DNA from 3 places in the Flintibacter porci genome. Region 2 is predicted to be linked to each of the others. Evidence: riboswitches for the same ligand, from Rfam matches in the RefSeq annotation. Region 2 holds a riboswitch; each other region holds the start of a gene.
The links. A riboswitch is a leader RNA that binds a small molecule or an ion and turns the genes downstream of it on or off. The one in region 2 is predicted to bind ZMP and ZTP.
Positions count from the first base shown of each region.

Region 1 (10,391 bases), on a different contig from region 2:
ACCACGCCCAGAGAGATGGCCGCAGCAGTCAAGATGGCCTCTGCCGTACGGTTCACACCGGAAATAATATCTCCGGCCATGATCTCCCGCATGGCATTGGTCAGCGCCATACCGGGCACCAGTACCATCAATGTTCCAATGGTAATGGCGTCCACATTCTCTCCCACGCCGATTCTGGTAAGCAGCAGCGCCAACAGTGACGCAATGGCTGCGCCAATGAGAGTCTGGAAAAAGCCGTTAAAGCCCATCTTTCCTCCCAGATACAGCATCCAGAATCCAACACCAAGGCCGCAAATTCCTGCGCTGACCGCATCCAAAACTCCGCCGTTGAAGAAGGCAGCAAAAAATCCAGCGGCCACCACATAGCCCAGCAGAAGCACTGGGGTGGAATATTGCCTCTTATTTTGGCTCAGACCGTCCACCAGCTCCTTGGCCTGCTTTACCGGGGGAACTTCCCGGCACAGGCGGCGGCACAGATCATTGCACCGCTCCAACAGCTCAATGTCGGTTCCATGGGAGGGAATCCGGCGCATCCGGGTGATGGGATGGCCTTGAGGGGTATTTAAACTTACGATCAGGCAATTTGGAATGGCAAACACCTGGGGCTGCAGCCCATAGGCAGTAAGCAGACGGTATACCGACTCTTCCACACGGTAGATTTCCGCACCGCTGAACATCAGCTGATAGCCCAATTCCGTTCCCATATTCAGCAGGTCGTCATACTCCATTCCATCCGCCTCCCTGAAACAGAATACCATGTTTCAGGAAAATAACAAGTCACAATTTTATTACAAAAATTTTCTCCTTTCCCCTTCTTTCTGGAGATTTCGATCTCACATTATAAAAAGACGCGGCGAGAGGAGAAAAGGTTTCCTCTCGCCGCAAAATATTTTTTAATTTTCAGGTTCTTACTTCTGCTCCGGGTGGAACTGGGTGCAGGTGCACTTCTTCCACTTCAGGCCGGAACCGCAGGGACAGGGATCGTTGCGGCCGATCTTGATGGCCTTGCGCTGAGGCTGCTTGCGGACGGTGCCGTCGCTGGCGCCGGACTCGCCGGTGATCTTGGCCACGCGCTCACGCTTGACCTCCTCGTTCTTGCGCAGACGCACCAGGAACAGACGGCGCAGGGTCTCCTCCTGAATGGCGGCCACCATCTGCTCGAACATCTCGTAGCCTTCCTTCTTGTAGGCCACCACGGGATCGGTCTGGGCGTAGGCCCGCAGTCCGATGCCCTGCTTGAGGTCGTTCATGGAGTCGATCTGATCCATCCAGTACTCGTCAACCACCCGCAGCATGAGCACCCGCTCCAGCTCCCGCATGAGGGGAGAGCCGATCTCCTGCTCCTTGGCGGCATAGACCTCCTTGGCACGGTTCTCCACCAGCTCCACCAGCTGCTGCTCGTTGCACTTCTGCAGCTCCTCATCGGTAAGAGCAAGCTCGCCGGGCTGGAGGAACATGGTGTGGAACAGAGCGGTAGCCTCCCGGAAGGACTCGGCATCCATGTGCTTCTGCTCGCCCATATGGCCCTGGATGGCGTTCTCCACCATGGTGTGGATCATATTCTGGATGGAACCCTGCAGGTCCTCGCCATCCAGCACCTGGCGGCGCTGCTTGTAGATGACCTCACGCTGGGTGTTCATAACGTCGTCGTACTGCAGCACGTTCTTACGGGTCTGGAAGTTACGGGACTCCACCTGCTTCTGGGCGTTCTCAATGGCGTTGCTGAGCATCTTCTGCTCAATGGGGGTATCCTCGTCTACGCCCAGCTTCTCCATCATGCCCATGACCCGCTCAGAGCCGAACAGACGCATGATGTCGTCCTCCAGGGACAGGTAGAAGCGGCTCTCGCCGGGGTCGCCCTGACGGCCGGCACGGCCGCGCAGCTGGTTATCGATACGGCGGGACTCGTGGCGCTCGGTGCCCAGGATAAACAGGCCGCCGACCTCACGTACCTTCTCCGCCTCTTCCTTGATCTCGTCCTTATACTTAGCCTCGGCGTCGGCAAACATCTTCCGGGCGTCCAGGATCTCCTGGTTGTCGGTCTCGGCGTAGCCGGTAGCCTCGGCGATGAGTTCGTCGGACATGCCCGCCTTACGCAGGTCGGCCTTGGCCAGATACTCGGCGTTACCGCCCAGCATGATATCGGTACCACGGCCGGCCATGTTGGTGGCCACGGTGACCGCGCCCAGCTTACCGGCCTGGGCCACGATCTCAGCTTCCTTCTCGTGGTTCTTGGCGTTCAGGACGTTGTGCTTGATGCCGCGGCGCTTGAGCATGTCGGACAGCTCCTCCGACTTCTCAATGGACACGGTACCTACCAGAACAGGCTGGCCCTTCTCGTGGCACTCCTCGATCTGGCTGACCACCGCACGCAGCTTACCGGCCTCGGTCTTGTACACCACGTCGTGGTGGTCGACACGCTGCACGGGCTTGTTGGTGGGGATCTCCACGATGTCCAGCTCATAGATAGTGCCGAACTCTTCCTCCTCGGTCATAGCAGTACCGGTCATACCGGAGAGCTTGTCGTAGAGACGGAAGTAGTTCTGGAAGGTGATGGTGGCCAGGGTCTTGGACTCGTTGGCCACTTCCACGTGCTCCTTGGCCTCGATGGCCTGGTGCAGGCCCTCGTTATACCGACGGCCGAACATCAGACGGCCGGTGAACTCGTCCACGATGATGACCTGTCCGTCCTTCACCACGTAGTCGATGTCCCGCTTCATCACGCCCCGGGCCTTGATGGCCTGGTTGATGTGGTGGGACAGGGTGGTATTCTCGGGGTCGGCCAGGTTCTCAATGTTGAAGGCTTCCTCGGCCTTCTTGATGCCCCGGGCGGTGAGGGTAGCGGTGCGGGCCTTCTCGTCCACGATATAGTCCGCATCGATATTGACATCCTCTTCCTCCTTGTCATCCACCTTGGCAATGCGCTGGCAGGTGAGCTTGGAGACAAACTGGTCCACCACGGTGTAGAGCTGGGTGGACTTCTCGCCCTGGCCGGAGATGATTAGAGGGGTACGGGCCTCGTCGATGAGGATGGAGTCCACCTCGTCCACGATGGCAAAGTAGTGGCCACGCTGTACCAGCTCCTGGGAGTAGATGGCCATGTTATCACGCAGATAGTCAAAGCCAAACTCGTTGTTGGTACCGTAGGTGATGTCGGCGTCGTAGGCCGCCTTCTTATCCTGGCCCATGACTCCGTGGATGACCAGACCCACGGTCAGACCCATGAAGCGGTAGACCTTACCCATCCACTCGCTGTCGCGCTTGGCCAGGTAATCGTTGACGGTGACGATGTGCACGCCCTTGCCGGCTAGTGCGTTGAGGTAGGCAGGCAGGGTAGCCACCAGGGTCTTACCTTCACCGGTCTTCATCTCAGCGATACGGCCCTGGTGCAGGATGATACCACCGATGAGCTGTACCCGGTAGGGACGCATGCCCAGCACACGCCAGGCGGCCTCACGGCAGGCGGCAAAGGCCTCAGGCAGGATATCGTCCAGGGTCTCGCCGTCCTTCAGACGCTGCTGGAACTCCGGGGTCTTGGCCTGGAGTTGCTGGTCGCTGAGCGCTTTGTACTCATCCTCCAGGGCCTCGATCTTCTCCACCAGCGGCATAATCGCCTTGACCTCCCGCTGAGAACTGGTGCCGAAAATTTTCTTCAGGAAACTCATATTCGATCACACCTCGTTGTTGTTACTCGTAAAATCGCTCCGCCCGGGAAAGCCATCCGGGCATATTATCGTCTCAGTATACCACAAGCCTTCGGCGGAAAAAAGAGCAAATTGTAAACTTTCCCTCACAGAATCTCCAATTTCTTTCTATCCCGCCCTCAAATATCCACCACATGCACATAAATGTACGCCAGGGGTTGACAGTTTGTAGCACCTGTGGTATGGTTAGATTCACAATTGAACAGGACAAACGAAGCGCCCAGGAAAATGGCCGTCGGCCTGCCGAAGGAGTAACACTCTCAGGTGTCCCTGTTGGGACGAGGACTGTGCGTGGATGTGACTCTGGAGAAGCTCGACCACGAGTGCCGAAGGTGCAAAGCGGGAATTCCCGCCAATCTCTCAGGCAAAAGGACAGAGACGAACAAACCGCCCCGCCGTTTTTTCGGCGTGGGTCTGTTTTCGCCCCATCATAGACCGTGGAAGCTTCCACGGTCTTTTTTGTTCTGGATATTTTAGGGGGAGAAAACGATGTCTGAAGCACTGCAATCCTTAGAGGCCGCACTTTATCCTATCGTGGTCAATATCAACACCTACCTGTCCAGCTATATTCTGGTCTTCCTGCTCATCGGCGTGGGTCTTTTCTATTCCATCCGAACCCGCTTTGTTCAGGTACGCTGCTTCGGCGAGGGCATGAAGAAGGTATTCGGAAATGTGTCTTTGCGTGGCGGACGGCAGGAGCAGGGTATGAGTTCCTTCCAGGCTCTGGCCACCGCCATCGCCGCCCAGGTGGGCACCGGCAACATCGTAGGCGGCTCCGGCGCTATTCTGGCCGGCGGCCCCGGCGCCATCTTCTGGATGTGGATCATTGCCTTCTTCGGCATGGCCACCATCTATGCAGAGGCTACTCTGGCCATCAAGACCCGCATCACCGACGAGAAGGGCGACTTCCACGGCGGCCCCGTCTACTACATCACCACCGCTTTTAAGGGCGCTTTCGGCAAGTTCCTGGCCGCTTTCTTTGCGGTAGCCATCATTCTGGCCCTGGGCTTTATGGGCTGTATGGTTCAGTCCAACTCCATCGGCTCTACCTTCCAGACCGCCTTCGGCGTGCCCTCCTGGATCGTGGGCGTGGTGCTGGTTATCATCTGCGGCTTCATCTTTGTGGGCGGCGTGCAGCGTCTGGCCGCTGTCACCGAGAAGATCGTCCCTATCATGGCCGCTATCTTCCTGCTGGGCGCGCTGGCCGTACTGGTCATCCGCATTCAGTATATCCCCGCCACCTTCGCTATGATCTTCCAGTATGCCTTTGAGCCCCAGGCCATCATCGGCGGCGGCTTCGGTTACGCATTGAAGGAAGCCATCAGCCAGGGTGCCAAGCGCGGCCTCTTTTCCAACGAGGCCGGCATGGGTTCCACCCCCCACGCTCACGCTCAGGCCAACGTGAAGGATCCCCACGACCAGGGCGTGGTAGCCATGGTCAGCGTGTTCATCGACACCTTTATCGTGCTGACCCTCAATGCTCTGGTGGTCATCTCCACTCTGTACACCCCCGGCGGCATTCTGGCCCAGGGCTACACCGAGGAGGTTTCCCAGGTCATCAACAAGACCAACCTGGCCCAGACCGCCTTTGGTACCGTGTTCGGTACCCAGGCCGGCGCCATGTTCGTGGCCGTTTGTCTGTTCTTCTTCGCCTTCTCTACGGTGCTGAGCTGGAACATGTTCGGCAAGATCAACATCATCTACCTCTTCGGCAAGAAGGCCGCTCCCGTCTATTCCGTCATCGCTCTGGTGTTTATCTTCCTGGGCACCCTCATGTCCAATGACCTGGTGTGGGAGCTCACCGACATGTTCAACAACCTCATGGTCATCCCCAACGCCATCGCCCTGTTTGCCTTGTCGGGCGTGGTGGTAAAGATTTGTCACATGAGCAAAAAGGCTTCCAAATAATTTTGTGCAGTTTATATGAAAACACGAAAAAGACCGCCGTCCCCTTGACAGGGTCGGCGGTCTTTTGTTATCCTAAGGGCGGATCATATGACTGACGGAAGTGGAGAGACCACAGGGAGTATGATCGTCATGATGCCGACCGTCTGGGCGCCGAAAAGTGGCCCGGAAGGGCGGCTTTTTTGCGCCTTTTTTTGCCTATTCAGGGCGGAAAGGAAGTATTTTTCATGACCGGATTCATTCATTCGCTGGAGAGTATGGGACTGGTGGACGGCCCCGGTGTACGGGCCGTGGTCTTTCTTCAGGGCTGCCCTCTCCGCTGCCTCTACTGCCACAATCCGGACACTCAAACCTTCTCCGGCGGACAGGAGACTACGCCCGAGGCCCTGGTCAAACGGCTGCTCCGCTTCCGGCCTTATTTTGAATCTTCCGGCGGAGGCGTTACCTTCTCCGGCGGCGAGCCCCTCGGACAGCCCGACTTTCTACTGGCGTGTCTGAAGCTGCTCAAAGCAGAGGGGGTCCACACCTGCATCGACACCTCCGGCGTAGGCCGAGGTGACTACGAGGGCATTCTCAAACACACCGACCTGGTGCTCTACGACGTAAAGCACCATCAAAGAGAGGGCTACCGGAAGATCACCGGTCTGGAGATGGACCCCACCCTGGCCTTTGTGGAGGCAGTACGGAAGGCAAACGTCCCCATGTGGGTGCGCCACGTGGTGGTCCCCGGCCTCACCGACCGTCCGGAGCATTTGACTTCCCTAAGCGAATACATCGCCACCCTGCCCCGGGTGGAGAAGGTGGAACTTCTCCCCTACCACACCCTGGGCGTTCACAAGTATCAAACGCTTGGCATCCCCTATCCGTTGGAAGGGGTGCCGCCGATGAACAAGACAACACTGGAACCTTGGAACCGGCAGCTCAATGAAGCCTGCTGCCGGAACACAGACAACTAAGAAAGGAATGGGAGCTATGAGCATCGACGTCAACTGCACCGCTTGGAAAGGATTTCGCACCGGCGAGTGGCGCCACCTGGTGAATGTGCGCAACTTCATTCAGAAAAACTACACCCCCTATCAGGGAGGGGACGACTTCCTGGCCCCCATCTCCCCCAAGACCGCCAAGGTCTGGGAGAAGGCAGAGTCCCTCATTCTGGAGGAGATCAAAAAGGGCATCATCGACGTGGAGACCCACGCTGTCTCCGGCATCGACAACTTTGCCCCCGGCTACATTGACAAGGACAACGAGGTGGTCGTGGGCCTTCAGACCGACGCCCCCCTCAAGCGCATCGTCAACCCCTTCGGCGGCATCCGCAACGCCGTCTCCGCCTTGGAGCAGTACGGCTACCAGCTGGACCCGGAGATCGAGCGCCACTTCCGCCTCTACCGCAAGACCCACAACGAAGGCGTCTTTGACGCCTATCCCAAGCGTACCCGGGACGCCCGCCACGCCGGTCTGCTCACCGGCCTGCCCGACGCCTATGGCCGCGGCCGCATCGTGGGCGACTACCGCCGCGTCCCCCTGTACGGCACCGACTTCCTTATTGAAGAGAAGCAGAAGGATCTGGACATGCTGGACGGCCCCATGACCGACGAGCGCATCCGCCTGCGGGAAGAGGTCCAGATGCAGATCCGCGCTCTGAAGGAGATGGCCTCCATGGCCGCCAAGTACGGCTGCGACATCACCCGCCCCGCCGAAAACGCCCATGAGGCGGTGCAGAATCTGTACATGGCCTACCTGGCCGGTATCAAGGAAAATAACGGCGCTGCCACCTCCCTGGGCCGTGTGTCCACCTTCCTGGATATCTACATCCAGCGTGACCTGGACAACGGCCTGCTGGACGAGCAGGGCGCCCAGGAGCTCATCGACCAGTTTGTCATCAAGTTGCGCCTGGTGCGTCACCTGCGCACCCCCGAGTATAACGAGCTCTTCGGCGGCGACCCCACCTGGGTCACCGAGTCCATCGGCGGCATGGGCATTGACGGCCGCACCCTAGTCACCAAGAACTCCTTCCGGATGCTCCACACTCTCACCAACCTGGGCACTGCCCCCGAGCCCAACCTCACCGTCCTCTGGAGCAAGGACCTGCCTCAGGGCTTTAAGGACTACTGCTCCAAGATGAGTATTGCCACCGACTCCATCCAGTACGAGAGCGACGAGCTGATGCGCCCCATGTACGGCGACGACTACTGCATCGCCTGCTGTGTGTCCGCCATGGCGGTGGGCAAGCAGATGCAGTTCTTCGGCGCCCGGGCCAACCTGGCCAAGAGCCTGCTGTACGCCATCAACGGCGGCGTGGATGAGAAAAAAGGCGGCGTTATCGTCCCCGGCATCGAGCACGACATGGACGAGGTGCTGGACTACCCCAAGGTGCTGGCCAATTATAAAAAGGTACTGGCCTATGTGGCTGAGCTCTACGTGGACACCATTAACATCATCCACTATATGCACGACAAGTACGCCTATGAGAGCAGCCAGATGGCCCTCCACGACACCCTGGTGGAGCGGCTGGCCGCCTTCGGCGTGGCCGGCCTGTCCATCGCCGCCGACTCCCTGTCCGCCATTAAGTTTGCCAAGGTGCGCCCCATCCGCAACGAGCAGGGCGTAGCCGTGGACTTCACCATTGAAGGTGACTTCCCCAAGTACGGCAACGACGACGACCGGGTGGATGACATCGCCGTGGAGATCGTCTCCTACTTCTCCGCCGAGCTGAAAAAGCACCCCCTGTACCGCAATGCCATCCACACCCTCTCCGCCCTCACCATCACTTCCAACGTGATGTACGGCAAGAAGACCGGCGCCACCCCCGACGGCCGCAAGGCGGGTGAGCCCTTTGCCCCCGGCGCCAACCCCATGCACGGCCGTGACATGAACGGCGCTCTGGCCTCCCTCAACTCGGTGGCCAAGATCCCCTACCGTGCTGTGTGTCAGGACGGCGTGTCCAACACCTTCTCCATCGTCCCCGAGGCCCTGGGCAAGGACGAGGACCAGCGCCGAGCCAATCTGGTGGCTATTCTAGACGGCTACTTTGTCCAGGGAGCCCACCACCTGAACGTGAACGTCCTGCACCGGGAAACTCTGCTGGACGCCATGGATCACCCCGAGAAGTATCCCAGCCTCACCATCCGTGTCTCCGGCTATGCGGTGAACTTCAACCGCCTCAGCCGGGAGCAGCAGCTGGAGGTCATCCAGCGCACCTTCCACAGCGCCATGTGATTTTTCCACACCTTCTGCCCCGCCGGTGCAAAACCGGCGGGGTTTTTTATCTTTACGCAGCGGGGGCAGACATGGTATGATGGGGGAAAACAAACATGTGGGAGGCGCCTCATGGCCGACTGGAAGAAAAATTCACTGCATGATCTGCACATCGACAGCTACACCGCCCAAGGCTTCGGTGTGGCCCGGCTGGATGGCCGGGTGGTCTTTATTCCCGGCACCATCCGGGGAGAGGACTGGAAGGTTCAGCTATTAAAGGTACAAAAGAACATCGCCTGGGGCCGTGGCGTGGAGCTGCTCACCCCCTCTCCCGCTCGTGTGGAGCCCGACTGCCCCATCAGCGGCAAGTGCGGCGGCTGCCAATACCGTCACATGACCTACGAGGAGGAGCTGACGGCCAAGCGGGACCGGGTCAATGACGCTCTGCGGCGGCTGGGCGGCCTGGATTTGGAGCTGCCTCCGGTGCTTGGGGCGGAAGATCCCCTGCGCTACCGCAACAAGGTGCAGCTGCCCGTGGCCCAGGGAAAGCAGGGCCTGTCCATCGGCTACTTCCGTCCCCGGAGCCATGACGTGCTGGATGTGGAGGACTGCCCTCTCCAGCCTCTGGCGGTGACCCGGCTGCGCGAGGCCTTCAAGGACTGGATGGAACAGTGGTCGGTGCCTGCCTATGACGAGAGTACCTGTCAGGGACTGATCCGTCACCTCTATGTGCGCACCAACCAGGCAGGACAATCTTTGTGCTGTGTGGTTGCCAACGGGAAAAAGCTGCCCCAGGTTTCCGAATTGGTAGAGGCTCTGTGCAAAGCGGAACCGGGACTCATCGGTCTGGTTCTCAACATCAATCAGGCGGATACCAACGTAATTTTAGGTCCTGAGTACCGCACTTTGTGGGGCCAGGATTTTCTGGAGGAGACCCTGTGCGGTATGACCTTCCGGCTGTCTGTCCCCTCCTTTTTCCAGATCAACTGGGCTCAGACCCAGCGGCTCTATGCCCAGGCGGTGGATTTTGCCTCCCTCACTGGACAAGAGACCGTGCTGGACCTGTACTGCGGCATCGGCACCATCTCTCTGGCTTTGGCCCAGAAGGCGGGGCAGGTCATTGGCGCCGAGATCGTCCCCCAGGCCATTGAGGACGCTAAGGCCAATGCTGCACGCAACAAGGTGAATAATACCCGTTTCTTCTGCGGCGACGCGGGATCAGTGGCCGCTCAGCTTGCCCGGGAGGGTGTGCGTCCCCAAGTCATCTGCGTGGACCCACCCCGGAAGGGATTAGCACCGGAGGTACCCGCCATTCTGGCCTCCATGGCCCCGGAACGTATCGTCTATGTCTCCTGCGACCCGGCCACTCTGGCCCGGGACGCCAAGCGTCTGGAGGAGCTGGGCTACTGGGCAGTCAAGGTCCAGGCCGTGGACCTCTTCCCCCGCACCGCTCACGTGGAAACGGTTGTCTTGCTTTCCAAGGGTGAGATCGACTCGAAAAAGGTTCGGGTTGAGTTCTCTTTGGAAGATATGGATATGTCTGATTTTCAAGATAAGGCAACCTACACACAGATTAAAGACTATGTG
Region 1 is NZ_JBHEVB010000006.1:193,440-203,830, forward strand. It holds gene ACEVJL_RS08570 (threonine/serine exporter family protein) at 1-728, opposite strand, end outside; gene secA (preprotein translocase subunit SecA) at 909-3,665, opposite strand; glycine riboswitch at 3,916-4,002, shown strand; glycine riboswitch at 4,003-4,090, shown strand; gene ACEVJL_RS08580 (alanine/glycine:cation symporter family protein) at 4,194-5,612, shown strand; ZMP/ZTP riboswitch at 5,690-5,768, shown strand; gene pflA (pyruvate formate-lyase-activating protein) at 5,837-6,565, shown strand; gene pflB (formate C-acetyltransferase) at 6,582-8,825, shown strand; gene rlmD (23S rRNA (uracil(1939)-C(5))-methyltransferase RlmD) at 8,937-10,391, shown strand, end outside.
Region 1: another riboswitch for ZMP and ZTP. It lies ahead of pflA (pyruvate formate-lyase-activating protein); the one in region 2 lies ahead of ACEVJL_RS15185 (IMP cyclohydrolase).

Region 2 (10,391 bases):
GTCCCCCCTAGAGGTATTTTTAATGATGGAACAGCCGGATGCCGGTAAAGGCCATCACCATGCCGTACTTGTCGGCGGTGTCGATGACCTGCTGGTCACGGATGGAGCCGCCGGGCTGGGCAATGTACTGCACGCCGGACTTGCGGGCGCGCTCCACGTTGTCGCCGAAGGGGAAGAAGGCGTCAGAGCCCACGGTCACACCGGACATCTGGGCAATCCAGGCCTGCTTCTCCTCGTCGGTGAGCACCTCAGGCTTCACCTTGAAGGTGTTCTGCCACACGCCGTCGGCGAGGATGTCGTCGTGCTCATCAGAGATGTAGATGTCAATAGCGTTATCCCGGTCGGGACGGCGGATGTTGTCCACAAACTGCAGGCCAAGGACCTTGGGATGCTGGCGCAGCCACCAGATGTCGGCCTTGTTGCCGGCCAGACGGGTGCAGTGGATGCGGCTCTGCTGGCCGGCGCCCACGCCGATGGTCATGCCGTTTTTCACGTAGCACACGGAGTTGGACTGGGTGTACTTCAGGGTGATGAGAGAGAGGAGCATATCGTGCTTGGCCTGCTGGGGCAGGTCCTTGTTGGCGGTGACGATATTCTGGAGCATCTCCTCGTTGATGTCCAGATCGTTGTAGCCCTGCTCAAAGGTGATGCCGAAGATGTTGCGGCGCTCCACAGGAGCGGGAGTGTAGTTGGGATCGATCTCCACCACGTTGTAGCCGCCCTTGCGCTTGGTCTTCAGGATCTCCAGAGCCTCCTCGGTGTAGCCGGGGGCGATGATGCCGTCGGATACCTCGGCGGCCAGGAAGCGGGCGGTATCGGCATCGCACACGTCGCTGAGAGCGGCCCAGTCACCAAAGGAGCACAGGCGGTCGGCACCCCGGGCGCGGATGTAGGCGCAGGCGACGGGGGAGAGCTCTCCCTCGGGGGCAAAGTAGATGTGACGCTCCACATCGGTGAGGGGCAGACCCAGGGCGGCACCGGCGGGGGAGACGTGCTTGAAGGAGGCGGCGGCGGGCAGGCCGGTGGCCTTCTTCAGGGCCTTGACCAGCTGCCAGGAGTTGAGGGCGTCCATGAAGTTGATGTAGCCGGGCTTGCCGTTGAGCACCTTCAGAGGCAGTTCGCCCTCCTCCATGAAGATGCGGGCGGGCTTCTGGTTGGGGTTACAGCCGTATTTCAGTTCCAGTTCGGTCATCGTATTTCATCCTTTCTGATCGGAATCTTGGGGATTGAGGGGTTCATAGTGGAAGGCTCCGTCCTCGCCCCGGGCAAAGGCACTGCCGTAGGGGGCGCTGAGCAGGGGGATCAGGTCGGGGTCGTAATTGCAGAGGGTATTGAGGGAGTAGACTCCGATGTGGGAGGGGTCGCTGAGGTACTCTTCGCTCTCCACAGCGGCAAAGAAGCGCCAGCCGCTGTCCTGGCCCTCCCGTTCCGGCTTTTCCCGGTAGCAGTAGCCTACCGGTTTGCCGGAGACAGTGATCTCGTCGGTAGCCAGACAGGCGGCGGGGCCGTCCCAATCCTTCAGGAGAGGCCGCATTTCCGGCTCGGAAAGTTTATAGCTCTTTCCCGCAGGACGGGGCCACATACGGCCGCACCAGGCTTGCTTGCTGCCCAGCAGGTCCCGCACCAGGCGCAGGTTCAGATCCCGGTAGGAGACGGCGTCCTGCTCGCCTCCAATGCGGAAAGCCCAGTAGGCGGCGCCGCATACCAGGTCCACAGCGTACTCATCCCAGCTGTGGAAGGCGGCGGCCTGCTCTACCCAGTACTGGGACAGCTCCTGATACTCCTCCATGGTGATGAGCTCGCAGGCGCAGGCGGAACGGAGATAGCCCAGGGTCTCGCTGATGTCCCAGGCCAGAAAGCCACGGCGGCCCACAATGGGCTGGAACTGACGGGCAAAGTCGGACAGGCGCTGGAAGCCGGACACAGCTTGGGGAGTCAGTTCATCCAGGGAGAAATTGGGGCGGTCCTCCCAGAAGGATTCAAAGTCCAGATACTCCCGGTGGATGTGCACCGTGTTCTGGCAGAAAGCGATCAGGCTGTCCTTGTCGGTAATGCCGAACACCTCAGACAGATGGGTGCGGGCGGCCTGCTGATCTTCCTTGCTCAGGCAGAAGGGGATGGAGGTGAAGTACTCCTCTCCGGCGTCCTCCATGGTGGCCAGGCCCGGCGTTTTCCGCAGGGCGGGTACCCCGGCCAGCAGCAGGGGAAAGGCCTTGGAGGAGCAGAGCACCGGGGGCTGGAAGGCAGCGGCGGCTCGGGCACGCTGAAATTCCAAAATGGGGTCGGTCAAGGGCATGGGGGCCTCCTTCTTACTGGTGCTTGTTGATGATCACAGTGTCCGCCTGGCCGGAGGAGAGGTCGATGTAGCTGACATACAGGGAGACCTTGTTGTCCTCGTTCAGGTTCTCCCAAACCTCCTTGGCCAGGGTCTGGGCGTCGGGGGCGGAGATGGCTACCCGGCGGGGCTCGCCCTCAAAGGAGGGCAGGGGGTCCAGGTTCTCCTGGTAGGTGTGGATGAAGCGGCCTTCGCCGGACAGGGGGGCGTCGTACTCGTAGAAGTAGCGGTGGTTGCAGCTGGGGTCGCCGTCGGCGCTCTTCAGGATGGACAGGCAGAAGGCGCCGTCCTTCTCCACCACGCCGGAGATGCGGGGGGTGTAGTTGGGGCCGTCGGGCTCGTAGCAGCGGGTGCGGAGGGCCTCGATGTAGCTCTTGCCCTCCAGCAGGCCGTCCCGGATGGTGTCGGTCTGGTCACCATTGGTGACCACCAGGGTATCGCCCACCTTGCGCACGGGGTGGTAGATGATGAGAGAGGGGTCCACCATCTTGCTCTCGTCAAAGGCCCGGGTGCGGATGCCGTCCTCGGTGGCCTCAAAAATGCGGTTGCGGCTGTTCTCGCTGCGGCCCATGATGAAGTAGACCACCACGGCCTTGGCGCCGTCAGCGGACTTGCCCAGCATGATACCGCGGCCGGGGTAGGGGTGGCTGCGCAGCAGGTCGTTAAAATTCAGAAGTTCCATAACGTAAGCTCCTTTTCACAAAATAAGCAAATGGGCGCACCACGTTTGTGCAAACGGGTGCGCCCAGACGGTCGGCTCTCAGAGGCGGCACTCCCCGTGGTCACTCCACTTCCGTCAGTCATGCCGCTTGATTACATTGTAAAGGGGCGGGCGCACCGAAAAGGGGGATCAGTCCAGAATCCGGACAGTCCGGCCCTCTACCTTCAGCCGTCCCTGACAGAACAGAGACACGGCCTGGGGAAGCAGCTTCCACTCGCAGTTCTCCATGATCCGCCGCTGCAGCACCTCGGGGGTGTCGTCGGGCAGTACCTCCACCGCCTTTTGGGAGACGATGGGGCCTCCGTCGCACTCCTCAGAGACAAAATGCACGGTCGCACCCGACAGCTTGACCCCGTACTCCAGAGCCTTCTCGTGGACATGGAGTCCATAGCAGCCGGGACCGGCAAAGGAGGGGATCAGGGCGGGGTGGACATTCAAAATGGCATTGGGGAAAGCCTGTACCATCTCGCTGGTGAGGATGACCATAAAGCCAGCCAGCACCACCAGGTCGATGTGCAGCGCCTGGAGCTGTTCCACCAGAGCCACCGTCATGGCCTGGCTGGAGGGGTAGGACTTCCGGGCCACCACATAGGTGGGGATGCCCGCCTTCTTGGCACGCTCCAGGGCGTAGGCGTCGGGGTTAGAGGCGATGACAGCGGCAATCTCGCCGTTCACGATCTCACCCCGGGCCTGGGCGTCGATCAGAGCCTGAAGGTTGGTGCCGCCGCCGGAGACCAGCACGGCAATGCGCTTTGCCATGGGCGCACCTCCTCAGACCAGTTCCACCCCAGCCTCGCCGGAGACCACCTGGCCGATCTGGTAGGCCTGCTCGCCGGCGGCCTTCAGGATCTCCAGGGCCTGGGCGGCCTGCTGGGCGGGAAGGGCCAGGATCATGCCGATGCCCATGTTGAAGGTGTTGTACATATCCCGCTCGGGGATGCCGCCCTTCTTCTCGATGAGGTCGAAAATGGGCAGGCGGGGGAAAGAGTCCAGCTTGATCTGGGCGGTGAGGCCCTCGGTCATCATGCGGGGCACGTTCTCATAGAAGCCGCCGCCGGTGATGTGGCTGATGGCGTGGATGTCCACACCGGCCTTCAGCAGGGCCTTAATGGCCTTGACATAGATGCGGGTGGGGGTGAGCAGGGTCTCGCCCAGGCTCTTGCCGCCCAGCTCCTCCATGGGGGAGGTGAGATCAGCGTGCTCCACGTCAAAGACCTTGCGCACCAGGGAGAAGCCGTTGGAGTGGACACCGGTGGAAGCCAGGCCGATGAGCACATCGCCCTGGGCCAGGTGCTTGCCGTCGATGATCTTCTCCTCGTCTACGATACCCACGGAGAAGCCGGCCACATCGTAGTCCTCATCGGGCATGAGGCCGGGGTGCTCGGCGGTCTCGCCGCCTACCAGGGCGCACTCAGACTGGCGGCAGCCCTCGGTGATGCCGGTGACGATCTCAGCGATGCGCACGGGGTCGTTCTTGCCGCAGGCGATGTAGTCCAGGAAGAACAGGGGGGCGGCGCCGCCGCAGATGATATCGTTGACGCACATGGCCACGCAGTCGATGCCGATGGTGTCGTGCTTGTTCATCAGCTGGGCCAGGCGCAGCTTGGTGCCCACGCCGTCGGTGCCGGAGACCAGCACAGGCTTTTTCATCCCGGCCATATCGGGGGCAAACATGCCGCCGAAGCCGCCCAGAGTGCCCAGCACGCCGGGAATGTAGGTGGATTCCACCATGGGCTTGATGCGCTCGACCGACTCGTAGCCGGCGGTAACATCCACGCCGGCAGCGGCGTAGGACTCAGAATGAGAATTTTTCATACGAGAAAACCTCCGTTAACCTTTTCCGTTCCAGCAATAGGTGCATACCTTATCCCGGTCGAGGCCGATGGCCTCCAGCAGGCCCTCCAGGGACTGGTAGCCCAGGGAGGTGAAGCCGAACTTTTCGCAGATGGTCTTCAGCATGCACTGACCGCGCTGGGTGGTGCCGTCAGCGTACTCCTCCAGGTGCTGCTGTCCCTCGTCGCCCTCCAACTCCTGGATGGTGCGGCGGGCCAGCAGGTCCATGTCAGAATTGCCGCGGGAGAAGTTGAGGTATTTGCAGCTGTACATGATGGGGGGGCAGGCGGAACGCATGTGGACCTCTTCCGCGCCGGACTCATAGAGGAATTCCACCGTCTCCCGCAGCTGGGTGCCCCGGACAATGGAGTCGTCCACGAACAGCAGTTTCTTGCCCTCGATGAGCTCGGGCACGGGGATCTGCTTCATCTTAGCCACCTGGTTGCGCACCTCCTGATTGGCAGGCATAAAGGAGCGGGGCCAGGTGGGAGTGTATTTTACGAAGGGGCGGGCAAAGGGCTTGCCGCTGCGGTTGGCAAAGCCGATGGCGTGGGGCAGACCGGAGTCGGGCACGCCGGCCACATAGTCTACCTTGGGCAAAGCGCCACGAGACACCTCGTCCCGGGCCATGATCTCACCGTTGCGGTAGCGCATGACCTCCACGTTGATGCCCTGGTAATTGGAGTTGGGGTAGCCGTAGTAAGTCCACAGGAAGGCGCAGATCTTCATCTCCTCGCCGGCGGGGGAGAGGGTCTCACACTCGTCGGCGGTGATACGCACGATCTCACGGGGACCCAGCTCGTAGGCGTCCTGGTAGCCCAGCTTGTGGTAAGCGAAGGACTCAAAGGAGACGCAGTGTGCTCCCTCCTTCTTGCCCACCAGCACGGGCAGACGGCCCACCCGGTCACGGGCGGCGATGATCTCGCCCTTCTCCGTCAGAATGAGCAGGGTGAGAGAGCCCTGGATCTCCTCCTGAGCGTGGAGAATACCGCTGACCAGATCATCCTTCTGGTTGATAAGGGCGGCGGCCAGCTCGGTGGCGTTGACCTTGCCCGAACTCATGGCCATGAACTGGTGGCCGTGGTCGGAGAAATAGCGCTGGATGAGCTCCTCCGAGTTGTTGATGATACCCACCGTAGTGATGGCGTACAGCCCCAGGTGAGACCGCACCAGCAGGGGCTGGGGGTCCGTGTCACTGATACAGCCGATGCCGCAGTTGCCGTGGAACTCGCTCAGGTCCTTCTCGAACTTGGTGCGGAAAGGGGTATTTTCAATGGAGTGGATCTGGCGTTGAAATCCGTCCTGCTCGTCGTAGATCAGCATACCGCCCCGGCGGGTGCCCAGGTGAGAGTGGTAGTCCACTCCGAAGAAGATATCCAGGGTCACGTCCTGGTGCGCCACCGCGCCAAAAAAGCCTCCCATGTTAGTGCCTCCCTAAGTTAGTCTTGATCAATCTTACTTACCCAGCAGACGGCGGGCCATCTCCTGATAGGCACCCTCCACGTTGCCCAGATCCCGGCGGAAGCGGTCCTTATCCAGCTTCTCTCCGGTCTTGGAGTCCCAGAAACGGCAGGTGTCGGGGCTGATCTCGTCGGCCAGGACGATGGTGCCGTCGGCGGTCTTGCCGAACTCCAGCTTGAAGTCAACCAGGGTGACGCCGCACTCGGCCAGGGTCTTCTTCAGGAAGTCATTGACCTGGAAGGCATACTTCTTGATGAGGTCGATCTCGTCCCAGGTGGCCAGCTTCAGAGCGACCGCGTGGTAATCGTTGATGAGGGGATCGTGAAGATCATCGTTCTTATAGGAGAACTCGATGGTGGGCTCGTCAAACACGATGCCCTCCTTCACGCCGTAGTTGCTGGCAAAGTGGCCGGCAGAGATATTGCGGACGATGACCTCCAGGGGGACAATGGAGACCTTCTTCACCGCGGTCTCACGCTCGCTGAGCTCCTCCACAAAGTGGGTGGGCACGCCGGCCTTCTCCAGCTGCTGCATGAGGTAGTTGGTCATCTGGTTGTTGATGGCGCCCTTGCCGGTGATGGTGCCCTTCTTGGCGCCGTCAAAGGCGGTGGCGTCGTCCTTGTAGGAGACGATAACAACATTGGGGTCCTCGGTGGAATAGACCTTCTTGGCCTTGCCCTCGTACAGCTGCTCCAGTTTGTTCATAATGAAATCCTTCCTTCCTGATGTTGTTTCAAACGATATGTTGAAAAGTGGATCTTGCAAATGGGCGGGAACGCGGGGGTCAGGCCAGCTCGGCCTGAAGCTTCTGCTCCTTCTGAGCGATCTGATCGGCCATCTTCTCCCGGGCGGCGTCCAGCTTGGCGGCCAGCTCGTCATCCGAGACAGCCAGAATCTGGGCGGCCAGCACGGCAGCATTTTTTGCGCCGTTGATAGCCACGGTGGCCACAGGGATACCGCTGGGCATCTGGACGGTAGCCAGCAGGGCGTCCAGTCCGTCCATGGCGCCGCCCTTCATGGGGATGCCGATGACGGGGAGGGTGGAGTTGCCCGCGAAGGCGCCGGCCAGGTGGGCGGCCATGCCCGCGGCACAGATCAGCACGCCAAAGCCATTGGCCCGGGCGGACCGGGCAAATTCCGCGGCGGCGGCAGGGGTGCGGTGGGCGCTGAGAATGTGGGCCTCAAAGGGAATGCCGAACTCCTCCAACTGGGTACAGGCACCCTTTACTACCGGCCAGTCGCTATCCGAGCCCATGATCACAGCCACTTTTTTGCTCATAGATGCTCTCTCCTTTCAGATGGTCCGATCCAATCGCCATAAGGTTTCTTGTTTTTGGAAAAGAAAAAAGTCAGGCCATCTGCGCGCACAGACAGCCTGATCATCTCTTATGCTTTTGGATATTTGGACAGATTGGGACCGTGGAAAATACAATCCAGGTGAAAAACGGAATGGAAAAATCCGCAAACCATGGAAGAACCTCCTTGTCCCATCAATCAGAGTTCCATTTTATCGAATCCTTGGAGAATTTGCAAGAGGCCCTGGGAAATTCGTAGGCTTGTACAAGGAAGACGGGGAAAAGTCAGGGGGGAGTTGTACAGGGGTGGAGAGCGGACAGGGGTTACAGCAGTCCGGACACGCTTAAAATATGGGAGACTTCACCGGCGCGTACAGACCAGGCGCCTGCGGCGCCGTGGGAACGGCGGCGGGGAGCGGTCCAGGATGGGATCTCCTCCAGAGCGTGCTGGCAGACGGTAAGAAACTCCTGGGGGGAGTGAGCGGCGTAGATCACGTCAGGATAGGGCTCCACCTGATCGGGCCAGACCATGGTGACAATGGGCAGTCCGGTAGACAGATACTCATAAATTCGAGTGGGGATCACGTCGCAGTCGGGCTGATCGTCCCGGAGGAAATTGAGCAGTACCTGACACTGTGCCAGATGTTCCGGTACCTCCATCAGGGGACAGGAGGGGCGCAGTACCACGTTGGGCAGAAGGGAAAGCCGGCGCAGAAAGGGGTTGTGCTCTCGCCGGCCCAAGAGCAGAAACGTCCAGTCGGGCCGAGCCTGGGCGGCGTAGAGCAGGGGGGACAGGTCCAAATCGTAGTGGATGGTGCCTGCATAGCCCAGTACAGGGCCCTGGAAGGGGGAGCTGGGACGTACCCGGTCGGGTGCGGTGGCCTTGGCAAAGAGCGGGTAGGTCCCGCCGTTGGGAAGCAGAGCGATGTTGCTGCTGCAGGGGGACAGGCGGTCCATCAGATCGGAAGAGGCGGCAAACACCACGTCGGCCGCGCCGGCCAGCGCGCCCTCCCAGGCCAGAGGCAGATCGTCCCACTCCCGGTCGCAGTCGTAAACCAGTCCGTCGTAGTCCAGCCGGTCCAGTAGGTGGACGTGCTCCGGGCAGGTGGTCCACAAGAGAGGGGCGGAGAACCGGGCGCGGGCGGCTTTGGCGGCAATGAATCGGCTGAGCTTCTGCTGCCCCAGACGGAAGAAGTGGCCAAAGCGCTCGTCCATGGGGAGCAGAAGGGGAGGGAGGGTATAGACGGTGATATTCTGTTTGACCTGCCGGCCTTTGGCGTGGAAGCTGGGGTCATTCCAGCGGGCGGCAGGGGAAAAATATAGGATCTGGGTGTCCTTGAGCCGGGAGAGCAGCTGTTGAGTCCGGCCGGGGGAGGCACTCCAGGGTTCATTGGAGAGGCAGATGATTTGCTTCAACGGGACAGACCTCCTGTAAACAGGGCTCCACCGCCCTTGCGCAGCGGAGAAAAAGCGGGTATAATACCATAACTGCCTGCCGGTTCCGCACAAGGGGAACGGGCAGGGACAAGACCATTATATCGGGCCTGAGAGGGCCGGTCAAGGACGGATAGGAGGAAAAAATATGCCGCTGGCGATACAGGGAATAGACGAGGCGGTGCTGCTGTGGATCCAGGAGGCGGTGCGGCAGGCGTGGCTGGACCCGGTGGTCAAGGCCTTTACCACGCTGGGCAACGCGGGGATATTGTGGATCGTGCTTTCTGTGGCCATGCTGTTCTGGCGTCCCACCCGAAAGGCGGGACTGCTGGCAGGCTGTGCGCTCATCTTCAGTCTGCTGTTTACCAACCTGGGGCTGAAGCTGATCTTTACCCGGCCAAGACCCTATACGGTGGTGGAGGGTCTGATCCCGCTGCTTACCTCCGGCGACCCTAACTCCTTCCCCTCCGGGCATACCTGCGCCGCCTTTTCCGCGGGGCTGGTGTGGGCCAGGACCCTTCCCAAACCCTGGATGCGCCGCACGGCGGTGATCCAGGCGGTGCTGATGGGGCTCTCCCGGCTGTATGTGGGGGTGCACTACCCCAGCGATGTGCTGGGCGGCGCTCTGGTGGGTACCGTGTGCGCTATGCTGGCCCTGTATATCGGCCGGCTTTGGCAGAGACGACAGGAGCATAACTTTCAATAATATAAAATGGACCCGCTGCATGCTGCAGCGGGTCCATTTTTATGCGTTCAGTCAGGTCACAGTAAGATAGTCAGCGGAGACATAGCCGGTGACTGCCTGGCCGGAGCCGTTGGAGAAGAGAACCTGATACCAGCCGTCCGTGCTGTCGTCCAGAATGACCACTCTGCGTCCATAGGTGAGGCTGGAGATGATGGAGTAAGTGGTGCCGGGACCGGAGCGCATATTCAGGCTGGGTTCGGCGGTCACTTGACCCACCTGCTCCGCGCTTTCACAGGTGAACACAGCGCTGGCGGAGAGGGAGCCCAGTGTGGCGGTGATGGTGACCTGGGCGGTGCCGCTGCCGGTGTACACATTGGTCACGGTGCCATCGGAAGAGACGGCGGCGATGGTAGGATCACTGGAGCGCCAGGAGACCGTTCCCTGAGCTCCGGTGAGCACGGCCTGGATCTGGAGAGATTGGGCCGAGGCCAGCTGGGACTGGGTGGGATCCAGGGTGAGGGTGGCGTCCGGGTCCACAGTGGGCTGCTCGGGCTGCTCCGTCTCATCGTAGGTGAGCAGGCGGTACAGCAGAGCGGCCATTTCCGCACGGGTCAGATTGCCCCGGGG
Region 2 is NZ_JBHEVB010000020.1:17,484-27,874, forward strand. It holds gene ACEVJL_RS15175 (phosphoribosylaminoimidazolecarboxamide formyltransferase) at 20-1,192, opposite strand; gene ACEVJL_RS15180 (immunity protein Imm33 domain-containing protein) at 1,199-2,296, opposite strand; gene ACEVJL_RS15185 (IMP cyclohydrolase) at 2,310-3,017, opposite strand; ZMP/ZTP riboswitch at 3,072-3,149, opposite strand; gene purN (phosphoribosylglycinamide formyltransferase) at 3,186-3,815, opposite strand; gene purM (phosphoribosylformylglycinamidine cyclo-ligase) at 3,828-4,871, opposite strand; gene ACEVJL_RS15200 (amidophosphoribosyltransferase) at 4,887-6,311, opposite strand; gene purC (phosphoribosylaminoimidazolesuccinocarboxamide synthase) at 6,345-7,055, opposite strand; gene purE (5-(carboxyamino)imidazole ribonucleotide mutase) at 7,135-7,629, opposite strand; gene ACEVJL_RS15215 (glycosyltransferase family protein) at 7,970-9,061, opposite strand; gene ACEVJL_RS15220 (phosphatase PAP2 family protein) at 9,228-9,785, shown strand; gene ACEVJL_RS15225 (S-layer homology domain-containing protein) at 9,837-10,391, opposite strand, start outside.

Region 3 (10,391 bases), on a different contig from region 2:
AGACAGCTTGGCCAGCTGGCGGGTCAGCTCCTCCGCCGTCATGCTCTTATCCACCGGGCAGGACGCCTTGTGCAGGATCTTACCGTTCTCATCTACCAGTCCGGCCACCAGGTTGGTGCCGCCTACGTCAATTCCGATATACATGGTTTACCGCTCTCCCTCTTCCATGAGTTTTTTAAAGTGTTCATCCATTTTCCGGGTCAGCTCCAGAGCCGCGTTATGGCCCATCTTCCGGTTACGGTTGTTGATGGCCGCCACCTCCACGATGCTGGCCAGATTCCGTCCGGGCTTGACCGGGATGGTCAGACAGGGCACCGAGACGCCCAGGATCTGAGTCACCGCTCCCTCCAGGCCCAGGCGGTCATAGACCGCGCTGTCGTCCCAGGGCTCCAGCTTGATGACCATATCGATCTCCTGCTCCGTCTTGATGGCGCTCATACCAAACAGCCGCCGCACGTCCACCACGCCGATGCCGCGAAGCTCCATATAGTGGCGGATGAGTTCCGGGGCTGTGGCCATAAGGGTACCGTGGTTGGTCTCCTTGATCTCCACCGCGTCATCGGCAATGATGCGGTGTCCCCGCTGAATGAGCTCAATGGCAACCTCACTCTTGCCCACGCCAGACTCACCCTGAATGAGCACGCCCTCGCCGTAGATCTCCATCATCACGCCGGAGCGGGTAATCTGAGGCGCCAGGTGATTAAAGAGGCTGCCGATGAGGCGGCTCATAAAGGCAGAAGTATGTTCTTGTGTGCGCAGCACAGTGCGCTCATGCTTAATGGCCATCTCCATACACTCGGGGAAGGGCTCCAGCTCCCGGGTGATGATCAGCGCGGGCACCGGATGGGCCAGTAGCCGGTCAAAACTCTCCCGGCGGGCCTGAGGCTCCATGCCGGAGAGATAGGTGTGCTCGGTCAGGCCGATGACCAGCAGGCGGCGGGCATCAAAATGCTCAAAAAAACCGCTCAGGGGCAGGCCGGGCCGGTTCACGTCCAAAGTGGTCAGAGGCATATCCTCGTAATTGGGACCTTTATTTAAAATCTCCAGTTGGAACTCCCGGATGATCTCTCCCAGTTTTACGCTTTTTCCACGCTCTGCCATAGCGTCTCCTCCTTGCGTTCCAGGCTGTCATGCCGATTTGGTTTTAGTATAGCTTATTTGTCTTTCCGGCGCAAGCACAGGGTTTAATTTCTTCCTTCCGTTTCACACTTTTTTCCATTTAGAACCCTCTCAGAAAAAAATTCAAGTTTTTTTAAAAACCTCTTGCATTCCCGAAAATTATCTGGTAAAATACCAGTCGATGCTTCATCGAAAGCGTACTCTCATAGCGAGGAGGTAAGCAACATGGCCAAATGTGAATTCTGCGACAAGGGCGTCACCTTCGGTATCAAGGTCTCCCACTCCCACCGCCGCTCCAACCGCACCTGGAAGCCCAACGTGAAGCGCGTGAAGGCGATTGTGAATGGGACTCCCACTCACGTGTACGTCTGCACCAGATGCCTCCGTTCCGGTAAGGTCACCCGCGCTGTGTAATTGGTATATGGCAAGATAAAATGTCCTGCGTCGCTTGGCGCAGGGCATTTTCTTTTTTCCCAAAATCCGCCATATGCCCCTTCTTTTGTCCCAAGACATTCCCTTTTTCCCCATTTTATGATATGATATCCTTAAAAAGGCGGCGCTAAGCGGCCCGTTCCCTTTCGCAGCCCAACAGGAGGCCCGTTATGTTTGTCAAAAATCCGGAATACTTTTTGGCCATCGTCAAGGAGCGCAGCATCTCCAAGGCGGCGGACCGTCTCTATCTCTCCCAGCCCTACCTCAGCCAGTATCTCGCTAAGCTGGAGGCCAATCTGGGTGTCACCCTGCTGGACCGCTCCCACACCCCTCTGCGTCTGACCGCCGCTGGAGAGCTTTTCCACGCCTATCTGGAACGCCAGGGCTATCTGGACCGGCAGCTGGAGAGCGACCTGCAGCAGCTGCAGGAGAAGAAGCGCCAGCAGCTGCACATCGGCGTGTCCACCTGGCGAGGCTCCACCCTGCTGCCCGATATCCTGCCCCGCTTTGCCGCCAAGTACCCCGACGTACAGGTGGTCCTCCACGAGGCGCCGGTGCCTCAGCTGGGCAATCTGGCCGCCAGCAGCGTCACAGACTTCTGTCTGATGCACACACCGGGCAACCTCACCGACCTGAGCTATGAACTGGTGATGCACGAGCGCATCCTCCTCATCTCCCACAAGGACCATCCCCTGGTCAAGGGTCTGGACAGCCCCTGCTCTGCTCCCCTCCCCTTCGGGGACCTGCGGCAGCTGGAGCACGAGCGCCTGATGATGCTGCCCGAGGACTGGCGTCTGTCCCGCCTGCTCTATAACACCTTCAACGTTCAGAACGTGGAGCCGGTGAATATCCTCACCACCACCAACAACACCACCGCCATCAATCTGGTGGCGGAGAACATGGGCTTCACTTTCCTGCCGGAGAGCGGCATCCACCGCACCCCCTATATGGACCGTCTGTCCTTCTTCACCGTGGGTGATCCCCCTCTCACCTGTCCGATGGCAGTGGTTTATAAGAAAAACAGCTTCCTCTCCCCCGCCACCCGGGCCTTTATCGCCCTCATCAAGGACTTTTACCGGCAGTTTGACCGGGGCTCTGCTCTTTCGGACACTTGACGTGCCGAAAGAGGTGTGATACACTCACTACATAAGCTATACAACTGACGGAAGTGGAGTACCACATGAAGTATAGCGGACGCGTTCAGCGTCTTAATGCCGACCGTCTGGGCGCACGGAGTAAAAAACCGGTGCGCCCTTTTTTTGTGAAAAGGGCGCGGACAAAGGAGAAATTGTGTTATGTTGACCGATATTGAAATTGCGCAGAGCACCCCTATGAAGCCCATTGGCGACATCGCCAAGACTGCCGGCGTGGCCGAGGAGTACCTGGAGTACTACGGCCGCTACAAGGCTAAGATCGACTACCGCCTGCTCAATGAGACGCAGGCTCCCAACGGCAAGCTGATCCTGGTCACCGCCATCAACCCCACCCCCGCCGGCGAGGGTAAGACCACCACCACGGTGGGTCTGGCCGATGCTCTGCGCCGTATGGGCAAGAACGCTCTGGTGGCTCTGCGTGAGCCCTCTCTGGGCCCGGTCTTCGGCGTCAAGGGCGGCGCTGCCGGCGGCGGATACGCTCAGGTGGTACCTATGGAGGATATCAATCTCCACTTTACCGGCGACTTCCACGCCATCGGTGCGGCCAACAACCTGCTGGCCGCTATGCTGGACAACCACATCCAGCAGGGCAACGCCCTGGGGATCGACGTCAAGCGCATCACCTGGAAGCGGTGCGTGGACATGAACGACCGCCAGCTGCGCAACGTGGTGGACGGTCTGGGCGGACGGATGCAGGGCGTTCCCCGGGAGGACGGCTTTGACATCACCGTAGCCAGCGAGGTCATGGCAGTTCTCTGCCTGGCCACCTCCATCACCGATCTGAAGGAGCGTCTGAGCCGCATTATTGTTGGCTATACCTACGACGAGAAGCCCGTCACCGCCGGCGATCTGAAGGCCGCCGGTGCCATGGCCGCTCTTCTGAAGGACGCCCTCAAGCCCAACCTGGTCCAGACCCTGGAGGGCACTCCCGCCTTTATCCACGGCGGTCCTTTCGCCAACATCGCCCACGGCTGCAACTCCATTATGGCCACTCGTATGGCTCTGAAGCTGGGCGACTACGCCATCACCGAGGCCGGCTTCGGCGCTGACCTGGGTGCGGAGAAGTTCCTGGACATCAAGTGCCGCATGGCGGGCCTCACCCCCGATGCGGTGGTTGTGGTAGCCACGGTCCGCGCCCTGAAGCACCACGGCGGTGTGGCCAAGGCCGACCTGAATGCCGAGAATCTGGAGGCTCTGGAGCGCGGCCTGCCCAACCTGCTGCGCCACGTGGAGAACATCACCAAGGTCTACGGTCTGCCCTGTGTGGTGGCCATCAACCGCTTCCCCACTGACACGGAGGCCGAGCTGAAGCTGGTGGAGGACAAGTGCCGGGCTTTGGGTGTCAACGTGGCCCTCAGCGAGGTCTGGGGCAAGGGCGGCGAGGGCGGCCTTGCTCTGGCCGAGGAAGTGGTGCGTCTGTGTGAGCAGCCCAACGACTTCCACTTTGCCTACAACGCTGAGGCCTCCATTGAGGAAAAGCTCAACGCCATTGTCACCAAGGTGTACCACGGCGACGGCGTGGTCCTCACCCCCAACGCCCGCAAGCAGATGGCCCAGCTCACCGACCTGGGCTACGGCAACCTCCCCATCTGCATGGCCAAGACCCAGTACTCCTTCTCCGACGACCAGAAGCTGCTGGGCGCTCCCGATGGCTTCACCGTCACCGTACGCAACATCAAGGTGTCCGCCGGCGCCGGCTTCCTGGTGGCCCTGACGGGCGACATCATGACCATGCCTGGTCTGCCCAAGGTTCCCGCCGCCGAGAAAATCGATGTGGACGAGAACGGCAAAATCACCGGTCTCTTCTGATTGTAAACATAGAAAAACGGCGCGCCGAAGTTTTCTTCGGCGCGCCGTTTTATTTGTTATTCTTCTTTGGATTCCGGTTTTGCTGGCTCTTTCTTTCGCAGCCGCCGCACCACATCCTGCTTCAGCAGGGCATACAGCACCGAGGCCACCGGCACGCTGAGCAGCACACCCAGCAGGCCGAACAGGCCGCCGCCCACCGTCACCGCCGTCAGCACCCAGATGCCCGGCAGGCCGATGGAGGTACCCACTACACGGGGATAGATCACATTGCCCTCGATCTGCTGGAGAATGGACAAAAAGATCAGGAAGATGATGGCCCGCACCGGGGACACCATCACCAGCAGGAAGGCAGAAAGGATTGCCCCGATATAAGCACCAGCCACTGGAATCAGAGCGGACACACCTACAATAACGCCAATGAGAGCGGCGTAGTCAGGTTGGATAAAGAAGGTACCCAACGCACACAGTCCGCCCAGAATACAGGCCTCAATGGCCTGACCGGAGACAAAGTTGGTAAAGGTCTCGGCAGTAAGGCGGATCACATCGCTGACCCAGGTCACATGCCGGTCGGGCAGATAGGCCCGCAGCAGTCTGCGGCCCTGGTCCAGCAGCTTTTCCCGTCCGGCCAGCATGTAGATAGAGAACACGATGGCCAGTACCAGGGTAACGAACATGGACAAAATACTGCTGGTGACCACCATCACCTGGGAGGCAGCCGTGGTGACACTGGAGAGCACCCCCTCCAAGAAGCTGCGCAGATAGCTGCTCAGGGAACTCAGGTCCAGAGAAGACAGATCCAGATACTCAGCGATCTTATTGATAATGGCCTGCAGATTGACCATATAGCCGCTGACACTGGCAGCAAACAGCTGAATACTGTCCACCACCTGAGGCAGTACAAAGGAAAACAGAGCCACAATGATCGCAATCATGGCCACATAGGAGGTAAGCACCGCCAACGGACGGCCCAGTTTCTTGAACCGCTCCCCCAGATTGCGTTCATAGTGGCGGCAGAAGAAGGCACAGGGCCGGTTGAGCACAAAGGCGATGGCAAAGCCCAGAAACAGCGGTCGGCAGCTGGTCAGGACCTGTCCTGCCAGATCCAGGATCACATCAAATTTGATCACCGCCAGCACTAGAAATACCGCATAGGTAATAATCAGCATCACGCTGCGCATCCATTTAATTGGCATAGAAAACCCCTTTCCCCGGGATAATACCCAGGCACATGCAAAACGCGATACCACTATACCATGCCCGCCCTTTGCCGTCAACATACCCTTCCGTTTCTCCCCAGGCAAAAAAATCCCCAGCCGCGTGTATGCCCACGGCTGGGGGTTCCCCAAGGGTGATGCCTGTCCCTTTGGGTATTCTGGTGGCCAGAGAGATCTGAAAAGCCTGAGTGTGGGGAAGAAAGCAGGGAGGTGTGAGGAGGGGAGGCTTTTGTTCTCTCATCTCTAACCACCCATAGATTAGCATATGCTAACCATTTTGTCAACACTTTTTTAATCTGGCCAAACAGGCATATAAAAAGGGCCCGTCTCCACCAGGAGCGGGCCCCAATAATCGCTTATTTTTTGCCCAGCCGGTTCAGCGCCGCCTTGGCGGCCATCTGCTCGGCCACTCCCAGAAAAGCTGTGCTTTTCCGGGAACCCCATCATTTTAAATCCTCGGGCGGAATCAATCCGCCCTCCGGCAAGAAAATTCCCGGCCTCTGGCCGGGAATTTTGCTTGGACGCGCCCAAGGCGCGGCTCACTTTCGTTCGCAAGAGGCCCTGCTGTCACGCCTTCGGCTTCGACAGCTTCGCCATGGCCGCCTTGGCGGCCATCTGCTCGGCCTCTTTTTTACTGTGTCCCTCGCCGGAGCCCACAGGCTCCCCGTTCAGATCCACGTCCACGAAGAAGCGCTTGGCGTGGTCGGGCCCCTGAGAGCCCACCAGCCGGTACTTGAGCACCTGTCCGCTCTCCCGCTGGACCAGCTCCTGGAGGGCAGTCTTGTAGTCCCGGGGACTGGTGATGCCCTCGATCTCCCGGCAGAGGATATACTTCTGGATGATCTTCCGGGCCGAGCCAATACCCCCGTCCAGATAGACCGCTGCCAGCACGGCCTCCACTGCATCCGCCTGAATGGAGGGACGGGTACGGCCGCCGCCGGCCTCCTCCCCCTTGCCCAGCAGCAGGTAGGAACCCAGATCCAGGGCCTGCGCCACCTCTACCAGGCTCTCCTCACACACCAGGGCGGCCCGCACCCGGGTCAGCTCTCCCTCGGGCAGATCGGGATGGCCCCGGTACAGGTGGTCGGCCACTACCATGCCCAGGATGGAGTCTCCCAAAAATTCCAGCCGCTCATTGCTCTGCAGCTTGCCCCGGCTCTCATTGGCGCAGGAGCTGTGGGTCAGAGCGTTTTCCAGCAGCTCCCGGTTTTGAAACTGGTAGCCCAGCTTTTCTTCTAAGGTGGTCATTGGTCGTTCCTCACTTTTTTCAAGGTAAGATAAGCAAAACTCCGCCCCAAGGCGGAGTTTCTGCTTATAATGTCTGGGAAATTAGTCGATCTTATTCTGCAGGAAGCGGACCAGATCGCCCACGGTCTTGATAGCAGAAGCTTCTTCCTCGGACATCTCGTCGATATCAAATTCCTCTTCCAGCGCCATAGACAAGTCCACAATATCCACAGAGTCCGCGTTCAGATCATCTTCAAAGGAGGTTTCCATGGTGATGGAATCCGCATCCACATTGAACTGCTCCGCGATCAGTGCGCATACCTTTTCAAAAATCATAGTAGCCTGCTCCTTTTGCTGTGCCCCAGGCACGTTTTTCTTTCCTTACTATATGCACATTCCCTCTGCCTGTCAATAGGGAATTGGAAATTTTTATGCAGGTGGGCAAAAGTGCCCAAGCGAGCATGTCTCCCTTACAGCTGAGTGACCTCCAGACGCATCACGTCCACATTGTCGGTAATGCTCTCGATAATGCCGGAGGAGGCAAACTGTTTGGCCTGCCGCACGGCGTTCTTGATGGCGTAGGCATCGGAGGAGCCGTGGGCCTTGATCACCGGCTTGGAGATACCCAGCAGCGCGGTGCCGCCCACCTCGCTGGAGTCCATCATTTTCTTGAACTGCTTGAGTCCGCCGGAGACCATCACAGCAGCCAGCTTGGTCAGCAGGCTCTTCATAAACATCTTCTTGATCTCCCGGGCCAGGAACAGTCCGGTGCCCTCCATGGTTTTCAGGAAGATGTTGCCCGAGTAGCCGTCACTGACGATCACGTCCACCGAGCCCTCAACCGCTTCCCGGGCCTCCACATTGCCCACAAAGTTGATGCGGCCGGCCTTGGCGGCCTCCTGGAGCATGGGGTAGACGGTAGTCTGGAGGGTGGTACCCTTGGAGGGCTCCGCGCCGATGTTCAGCAGACCCACCTTAGGCTCGGGACGGCCCAGCACGTGCTCGGCGTAGTAGGAGCCCATGTAGGCAAACTGCAGCAGATACTCCGGGGGACACTCGGCGTTGGCGCCGCAGTCGATGAGCACCGCGCCCCCGTTGCCCGTAGGCACCACAGGAGCCAGAGCGGCCCGGCGGATGCCCTTGATGCGCTTGACCAGCAGGGTGGCCGCAGAGAGCAGAGCTCCGGTAGAACCAGCGGAGACAAAGGCGTCCCCGGCTCCGGATTTGAGCAGGTTCAGTCCCACCGTCAGAGAGGAGTCCTTCTTCTCCCGGAAGGCATTGGCAGGATTGTCGCAGATCTCCACCACCTCAGAGGCGTGGGCGATCTCCACCCCGGCGGGCAGCTCCTGGATGCCGTTGCTCTCCAGCACCTTGAGGATCTCCTCCCCCCGGCCTACCAGCACGATGTCCACACCGTACTCCTTGTTGGCTTGGATAGCTCCCATTACAGGAGCCTGAGGGGCATTGTCCCCTCCCATGGCGTCAACGATGATCTTCATAAAACATCCTTCTTTCTTCCTCAGAGAGTCTCAGGCTCGTCTGTCTCAGCAGCGGTCACAGTTGCTGAGGATGCAGTTAAGTGAGATCCAGCCCGTCCAGTGCTTCCAGCGCTCGTTTGGACAGCTCCGCATTTTTGTTCCGCTTTCCCTTCACCCGGTAGCCCAGGGCAGGAATGAGGCCGAAGTTGATATTCATCGGTTGAAAGTGTACCACAGATTCGTCGCTGATGTAAAGAGCCAGCGCGCCCATGGCGGTCTCCCGTGGGAAGTTGATGGGCTCCTTGCCCTCCAGCTCCCGGGCCAGTTCCATGGCGGCCAGACAGCCCGAGGCGGTGGACTCCACATACCCCTCCACGCCAGTGATCTGTCCGGCAAAGCGGACCCGGGGCTCGGTGCGCACCCGGTAGTAGCGGTCCAGCAGCCGGGGCGAGTCCAGGAAGGTGTTGCGGTGCATCACGCCGTAGCGGACAAACTCCGCATTTTTCAGGGCGGGGATCATAGAGAACACTCGCTTCTGCTCCGGCCATTTCAGGTGGGTCTGGAAGCCTACGATGTTATAAATGCTGCCCTGGGCGTTGTCCTTGCGCAGCTGCACCACAGCAAAGGGCTCCTTGCCCGTCTTGGGGTCCCGGAGCCCCACCGGCTTGAGGGGACCATAGCACAGGGTATCCCGGCCACGGCGGGCCATGACCTCCACCGGCATACAGCCCTCAAACACCCCTGAGTCCTCAAAGCCGTGGACCTCCGCCTCCTGGGCGGTGGTGAGCTCCTTCCAGAAGGCGTCGTACTCCTCCTCGGTCATGGGACAGTTGATATAGTCGGGGGTACCCCGGTCATACCGGGAGGCAAACCAGGCGCTTTCCATGTCCACGCTCTCAAAGGTCACCAGAGGGGCGGCAGCGTCAAAGAAGTGGAGGTAGCCGTTCTGGGGGTAGCGGCGGCCAATGGCCTCGGCCAGCGGCTCAGCCGTCAAGGGACCGGAAGCCACAATGACCTGTCCCTCCTCGGGGATGTCCAGTACCTCCTCCTCCACCACAGTGATGTTGGGGTGGGTCTTGATCTTCTCGGTAATAGCGGCGGAGAAGGTGTGGCGGTCCACCGCCAGGGCGCCGCCCGCCTCCACCCGGTGCTCATCGGCGCAGGCCATGATGAGGGAGTTGCAGCGGCGCAGTTCCTCCTTCAAAAGTCCCACCGCGTTCTCCAGCTGGTCGGAGCGCAGGGAGTTGGAGCACACCAGCTCTCCAAAATCGGTGCTGTGGTGGGCAGGAGTCATTTTGTTGGGTTTCATCTCATGCAGGCGCACCGGGATGCCCCGGTTGGCCAGCTGCCAGGCCGCCTCGCTTCCTGCGAGGCCGGCTCCAATGACAATAACAGGTTCCATAGTACCTCCTGAGAGTCTCGTGTGTCCGTCTTATTCTGTAAGGCGTTTTTGCCTTACACCTCTGTTTCCTCCGACTTGGCCTTCTTGGCCGCGGTCTTAGTGGTTTTCTTGGTGGTCGTCTTCTTTGTGGTAGTTTTTGCGGATTTCTTCGCAGAATCCGCCTTTTTGGTCGTTTTCTTGGCAACAGTGCTCTTCTTGGCTGCCGGCTTCTTGGTGCTCTCCTCCCCTTCCTGAGCGGGAGCGTCGGCCTCCTCAGTCTTCTTTTTCCAGCCGCCGCGCTTTTCCTCAGGTGTAAAGTTAGAACACTGTTCATTGATACAGAATGGCTTCTTGAAGCCACGGCCCGACTTCTTGAACATGGTCCAGCCGCAGACAGGACAATTGTCCTTTACGGGCACATCCCAGGTCATAAAATCGCAGCGGCGGCTCTCGTCCTTGCTGTTCAAATGCTCACAGCAGTAGTAGGTATACTGCTTGCCTGTCTTCTTGCTCTTGCCGGTACGCTTGAGCAGGCGGCCGCCGCACTTGGGACACTTGCCGGGCATCTCCACCACCA
Region 3 is NZ_JBHEVB010000002.1:210,298-220,688, forward strand. It holds gene ACEVJL_RS02905 (ROK family protein) at 1-144, opposite strand, end outside; gene hprK (HPr(Ser) kinase/phosphatase) at 148-1,101, opposite strand; gene rpmB (50S ribosomal protein L28) at 1,345-1,533, shown strand; gene ACEVJL_RS02920 (LysR family transcriptional regulator) at 1,722-2,666, shown strand; ZMP/ZTP riboswitch at 2,697-2,786, shown strand; gene ACEVJL_RS02925 (formate--tetrahydrofolate ligase) at 2,847-4,514, shown strand; gene ACEVJL_RS02930 (AI-2E family transporter) at 4,571-5,707, opposite strand; gene rnc (ribonuclease III) at 6,296-6,976, opposite strand; gene acpP (acyl carrier protein) at 7,058-7,291, opposite strand; gene plsX (phosphate acyltransferase PlsX) at 7,426-8,454, opposite strand; gene trmFO (methylenetetrahydrofolate--tRNA-(uracil(54)-C(5))-methyltransferase (FADH(2)-oxidizing) TrmFO) at 8,531-9,835, opposite strand; gene topA (type I DNA topoisomerase) at 9,889-10,391, opposite strand, start outside.
Region 3: another riboswitch for ZMP and ZTP. It lies ahead of ACEVJL_RS02925 (formate--tetrahydrofolate ligase); the one in region 2 lies ahead of ACEVJL_RS15185 (IMP cyclohydrolase).